DNA from 2 places in the Aeribacillus sp. FSL K6-8394 genome. Region 2 is predicted to be linked to the other one. Evidence: a T-box and tRNA genes for the amino acid it is inferred to sense, from the RefSeq annotation. Region 2 holds a T-box; the other holds one or more tRNA genes.
What was found. A T-box is a leader RNA that pairs with one kind of tRNA and senses whether it is charged. The one in region 2 lies ahead of glyQ (glycine--tRNA ligase subunit alpha), so its partner is inferred to be a tRNA-Gly.
Positions count from the first base shown of each region.

Region 1 (3,371 bases), 370 kb from region 2:
CAGCTATTCACGGAAGTTATAAAGACTTGCGTCAATTATCTTAATTGAACCGCCGTATACGGAACCGTACGTACGGTGGTGTGAGAGGTCGGGGGTTAGTCACCCCCTCCTACTCGATTCTTTTAACGATTCATCATCTGAATTTTTAGAAGAGCAAGTTGTTTATAGTAATATAAAAAAGGCAGATTTTTGATCCACCGGATAAGCGTATATTTATCTTTGAAAAAATCCTTGACAGCTCTGAAATGGGCAAGGTATGGGAGCTGTAGTCACGAAAGTGCTATAGAAAGTTAAAAAATATGGGATAAGTGCGTTCATCACATTTTTCAATGAATCAAAATGGTGTAGTTTTTGAGGTATAGTTACTCTGATTTTATAGGAATCTTCTCAGCTCTTAGTATTTTATGTTGGTTGATAAATTTAGTTTGCGAAGGAATGACTGAGGGGTTCAATCTAACTGTTATCTAAGCTTGCCATGATTTCGGAGTTTACATTTAAACGCTGGACATTTACCACCAGCTTTGTAAATATATGAACAAAATAAGAAAAACTGTTGATTTAATGCTTTTTTCAGCGGTATAGGGCGTTAAATGGACAGCTTTGTATCTATTTTGTTCACAATTTCGACAAAAACATAAAAAAATGTCGTTTTTTTTACATTTTTCCATTGCACCGTCATTTTCGCTTTGCTATAATAAAACCCGTCATTGCATTACGGCTACCACAAGCGATGCTTCGATGAATAAGCATCGAGTTGCCTCGACGCATCTGCTTCCTCGATAAGCTGGAAGAGGAAGAGGCATGGCAAGTGCGTGTTTTTCGTCTTGATAGAAAAGAAATAATGTATGCGGGTGTAGTTTAGTGGTAAAACCTCAGCCACGAGCGATGCTTCGATGAATAAGCATCGAGTTGCCTCGACGCATTTACTTCTTCGAATAAGCTGGAAGAGGAAGAGGCATGGCAAATGCGTGTTTTTCGACTTAATAAAAAAGAAATAATGTATGCGGGTGTAGTTTAGTGGTAAAACCTCAGCCACGAGCGATGCTTCGATGAATAAGCATCGAGTTGCCTCGACGCATCTACTTCCTCGAATAAGCTGGAAGAGGAAGAGGCATGACAAATGCGTGTTTTTCATCTTAATAGAAAAGAGATAATGTATGCGGGTGTAGTTTAGTGGTAAAACCTCAGCCACGAGCGATGCTTCAATGAATAAGCATCGAGTTGCCTCGACGCATCTACTTCCTCGAATAAGCTGGAAGAGGAAGAGGCATGACAAATGCGTGTTTTTCATCTTAATAGAAAAGAGATAATGTATGCGGGTGTAGTTTAGTGGTAAAACCTCAGCCACGAGCGATGCTTCAATGAATAAGCATCGAGTTGCCTCGACGCATCTACTTCCTCGAATAAGCTGGAAGAGGAAGAGGCATGACAAATGCGTGTTTTTCATCTTAATAGAAAAGAGATAATGTATGCGGGTGTAGTTTAGTGGTAAAACCTCAGCCACGAGCGATGCTTCAATGAATAAGCATCGAGTTGCCTCGACGCATCTACTTCCTCGAATAAGCTGGAAGAGGAAGAGGCATGACAAATGCGTGTTTTTCATCTTAATAGAAAAGAGATAATGTATGCGGGTGTAGTTTAGTGGTAAAACCTCAGCCTTCCAAGCTGATGTCGTGGGTTCGATTCCCATCACCCGCTCCATACATATCATTCATCAACGCAGTGTTTCGTTTTTATAAGCAAACGAAGCATTGCGTTTTTTCATTATAGAAATTTTGTATATGGCTGCCATGCCATTAAAAGAAAGAAAAGGGAGAGGCTTAAGCGAAAATTTGTTGGCGAGCATCTCCACCGTGAATTTGAACAAACATGTTGGCCATCGCTTCAAGTAATTTTTTTGCTTCTTCTGTCCGCATCGATGGCTTTAAATAAACGATATGTAAAGCGCTTGTTGTTGAAAGCTGTACTGCTGTTCGCTTGGAATCAACATAGGGGCTTCCGAAAGGTCCGTTTGCATCACAGGTTACTAGTTTATTTTCCAAATTTACTTGGCGGCCGTTGATGGCATCATATGAATCGCCATTTTCACCGATTTTTAACGTAATAGATCCTTTTATTTTGTTTCGGTCGTAGATGCCTAACGGAATTTCATATTTCAAGGAGAAAAAATTATTTAAGTCAACGGCTGAATGGATAGACTGTAAGTATTGCTGTTTTTGAACGCGGCGAAAAAGAGCCTCATTGGATGGGCGGTATCGATTAGGATCAGTGCCAACACGCTTAAAGACTTCCCGCCATTCTCGAATGCCGTCTAATTCAGCTGCATTTTTATTTTCTAGATCGAAAAAAATAGATTCTTGAAAGAAACGAAGTCTCCCTTTTAACATTTGGGGGGATTCGGATACTTGAATATGATCATACTCAATTAAGCCTATTTTAAAGTGAGGAATTCGTTGTTTGACCTCTTCAGCAATAAAAAATTCCATTGATTTCCCTCCTATTTTCAGCCATTTTATCTTAACATAGTTTATATATTTTTTGAAATAAAAACAAAGGGGGTGGAGCGGTGTGGATTTCGCAGTTCTCAAACAAGAAATTATTGAATACAGCAAGCAAATTGGAATCGATAAAATCGGTTTTGCGAGTGCTGATGTTTTTGAAACATTGAAGGAGCGGTTAATTGTACAGCAGCAGTTAGGATATCAGTCAGGATTCGAGGAGCCTGATATCGAAAAGCGGACAAATCCTGAGCTGCTCCTTCCAAAAGCAAAATCGATTATCTCTATAGCGTTGGCATATCCTTCAAAAATGAAAAATGCTCCCAGAAGTACAAAAAAAGAGCGGCGCGGTTTATTTTGCAGGGCTTCATGGGGGACAGACTATCACGTGATTCTAAAAGATCGGTTGAAAAAGCTGGAAAGATTTATTTTAGAAAAAGTGGACGGAGCACAGGTTAAATCGATGGTCGATACGGGGGAGCTGTCGGATCGGGCCGTAGCAGAGCGAGCCGGTATCGGATGGAGCGGAAAAAACTGCATGATTATTACACCGGAATTCGGCTCTTATGTATATTTGGGCGAAATGATTACAAATATTCCTTTTCCTCCCGACAGCCCCATTGAAGACCGATGCGGATCCTGCAACATATGTGTCGATTCATGTCCGACTGGTGCGCTCGTACAAGGCGGGCAGCTCGATTCAAAGAAATGTATTGCTTTTTTAACGCAAACAAAAGGGTTTCTGCCTGATGAATATCGTGGGAAAATCGGAAACAGGCTTTACGGCTGTGACACTTGTCAGCTTGTTTGTCCGGAAAATAAAGGAAAGGATTTCCATATCCATTCTGAAATGGAACCGGATCCTGAAATTGC
Region 1 covers NZ_JBBPAA010000001.1:1,964,675-1,968,045, reverse strand. Annotated here, with positions in the region: tRNA gene NSR00_RS09315 (tRNA-Gly) at 1,628-1,701, shown strand; gene NSR00_RS09310 (B3/B4 domain-containing protein) at 1,821-2,486, opposite strand; gene queG (tRNA epoxyqueuosine(34) reductase QueG) at 2,569-3,371, shown strand, end outside.
Region 1: it has a tRNA-Gly gene. The T-box ahead of glyQ (glycine--tRNA ligase subunit alpha) is inferred to sense a tRNA for this amino acid. The anticodon was not compared.

Region 2 (3,371 bases):
TTCTTAATGCATACGGATCTTGTGAGCCAGTTGGAATCAAACCGATCGAAAAAAATCCTGCAATTGTATCCAGCTTGTCCGCAAGCCCTACAATGGCTCCGCTCAACGTTTCAGGCGTCTTGTCGGAAGCATGCCGCGGCATATAATGCTCATTTATTCCTTTTGCAACCTCTTCCTGTTCACCCTTTAAAAGAGCGTATTTTTCTCCCATAATTCCTTGAAGCTCAGGAAATTCATAAACCATTTGCGTAACAATGTCAAATTTGCAAATGGAAGCAGTCCGTTTAATATAAGCTTTCTCCTCATTGGAGCATTCAAGCTTTTCGCTAAGCTTTTCTGATAATTTTACAATTCGGCGAACCTTGTCACCGATGGAGCCCAGTTCTTCATGAAAAACAATTTTTTCAAGCTTCTCCAGTGCGGTATCGATGGCAAGCTTTTTGTCTTCTTCGTAGAAGAAATTTGCATCGGAAAGTCTTGCCCGAAGGACCTTTTCATTCCCCTTGGCAATCGTTTCAATGTTTTGATCATTCCCGTTTTTTACGGTAACAAAAAACGGAAGCAGCTTTCCATCTTTATTTTTGACAGGAAAATATCGCTGATGCTCCTTCATCGTCGTCACTAACACTTCTTCAGGCAATGTTAAAAACTGGTCTTCGAATGAACCGTACAGGGCGGTCGGATATTCCACCAAGTTTGTAACTTCCTCGAGCAAATCTTCATCAACAGGGATGATCCAGTTTTCCTTTCTTTCCAGTTCCTCCAGCTGTTGAATGATCATTTGTTTTCGTTTTTCATAATCGGCGACAACAAACTGGTTCAACAAAGTATTTTCATAATCGCGTGGAGTGGAAATTTCCGCTTTCGTTCCTAAAAAGCGATGGCCATACGTAACATTTCCTGTCGGAACATCGGTAATGGAAAACGGAATGATGTCTTGTCCAAATAAGACAACTAACCATTGGATCGGACGGATATAGCGAAGATTCCAATTTCCCCAACGCATATTTTTCGGAAAATGGATGGTTTGAATAATCTCTTCTAACCCTGGGAGCAGTTCTTTCGTTTCTTTCCCTTTTTGAAATGTTTGAACAAAAGCGTACTCAACACCGTTTACTTCTTTAAAGGATATGTCGTTTGTGGAAGCTCCTTGGCTCCGTGCAAAGCCTAACGCTGCTTTTGTCCAATTTCCATTCTCATCAACCGCAATCTTTTTTGCCGGTCCTTTTGCTTCGCCAAGCAAATCTTCCTGTTTTTCATTTACATCCTCTACAAGGACGGCAAGACGTCTAGGAGTTGAATATTTTTTTATTTTGGCGTAAGAAATGCGATGTTCATCCAGCCAAGCTCCTACTTTGTCAGCCAGCTGATCAATCGAAGACAGGATGACGCCGGCAGGCATTTCTTCAAGCCCGATTTCGATAAGTAAATCCCGTTTATTCATGATTTTCGGCCCCCTTGTTTTTCAGCATTGGAAAACCGAGTTTTTCCCGTTCTTCATAAAACGTTTTGGCAACTTTTCTTGCCAGCTTTCTCACTCTGCCAATATATCCGGTTCGTTCTGTAACAGAAATAGCTCCTTTTGCGTCAAGCAAATTAAATGTGTGCGAGCATTTTAAAACGTAGTCGTACGCTGGATGAACGAGACCTAATTCCATCTGTCTGTGCGCTTCTTTTTCATACGTATTAAACAGTTCAAATAGCATGTTTGTATCGGATGTTTCGAACGTATACTTGGAATGCTCATATTCAGGCTGATAAAAAATGTCCCGATATGTAAATCCGTTTGTCCATTCAAGGTCAAATACATTTTCTTTTTCTTGAATATAAGACGCCAAACGCTCAATTCCATAAGTTATTTCAACAGAAATCGGTTTGCATTCCAGTCCTCCGACCTGCTGAAAATACGTGAATTGAGTAATTTCCATTCCGTCAAGCCAAACTTCCCAGCCAAGCCCTGCGCAGCCGAGAGAAGGATTTTCCCAGTTATCTTCCACAAAGCGGATGTCATGTTCAAGCGGATCAATTCCAAGAGCCTTTAATGAATCTAAATAAATTTCTTGTATGTTTTTCGGAGACGGCTTCATAATGACTTGGAATTGATGGTGTTGATAAAGGCGGTTCGGATTTTCCCCATACCTTCCGTCAGCAGGTCTTCTTGACGGCTCCACGTAAGCAACATTCCACGGTTCTGGCCCGATGGAGCGAAGAAATGTGTATGGGCTCATGGTTCCGGCACCTTTTTCTACATCATATGCCTGCATCAAAATACATCCATGATCGGCCCAATGCTTTTGCAGCGTCAAAATCATTTCTTGAATGTTCATTCATCATGCACCTCCACAATTAAGTTATGTTCGAACAAAATAAAAACCGTCCCTAATGCAACAAAGTTGCATAGGGACGGGATGACCCGCGGTTCCACCCTATTTGCTGAAAAACGTTTCAGCCTCTCGTAAACCGTTATTGCTCTGGAACGCCGTTCCCTGCATCCTCATACCTTAGCTCGCACCATCCTAAGGTCGCTTTCTATGAAGATTGCAGGTACTCTTTTCCTTCATCGCATTTTATTATTCAATTTGACACGTACATTTCCGCTCATTACATGACATTAAATCGCTTTTTCTAACAGCATGAGGGGGGATAAATCCTTCATTTGAAAGGTTTCACATCCATGTATATGGTTTACAACATTTCTTTTAAACTGTCAAGCTGATTTAAAAATTTTTTCGATTTCAGCGATAAACCTGCATATTCCTGATAATATTGATCAAGAACAAATCTCAGTTCTTTTTTTGTCTCAGCGGAGACGGATATTTGACCAATGCGGTTTAAGTCAATAGAATAAAACAGCCGCAACAGCTTCACTGTCTTCTGAGAAATATTGAGCCTGTAAGGATCTTTTTCAAAACAGCGGCTGCAAATCAATCCGTTTTCTTTTAATGAAAAATGAAACGGTCCGTTTGTTTCGCCGCTTACTGCACATTTGTTTAATTCGGGATATAAACCGAGAACGTTGAGCATCTTTATTTCAAATATATTGGTCAAAATTTCCGCATCCTTTTCTTCATTCAGCAGATGAAGTGTTTGAAATAAGAGCTCAAACAAAAAAGGGTTTCTGTCTTTTTCATCTGTTCCTTTATCAAGGAGCTCTACAATATATGAAGCATATGCAGTCAAAAAAATATTTTCCTTAATCTCTCTAAAAGCGGAAATGATTTCTCCTTGGCTTAAATTGCCCAATCCAGAAGATTGATGATACAAAAAATTTCCATACGTAAAAAGTTGGGTAACAGCTGCGAGGCGGCTGTTCGGTTTATTTGCGCCCCGTGCCATTACACCAACTTTCCCAAACTCCCTTGTATATATTG
Region 2 covers NZ_JBBPAA010000001.1:1,596,815-1,600,185, forward strand. Annotated here, with positions in the region: gene glyS (glycine--tRNA ligase subunit beta) at 1-1,444, opposite strand, end outside; gene glyQ (glycine--tRNA ligase subunit alpha) at 1,437-2,327, opposite strand; T-box leader at 2,397-2,570, opposite strand; gene recO (DNA repair protein RecO) at 2,686-3,371, opposite strand, start outside.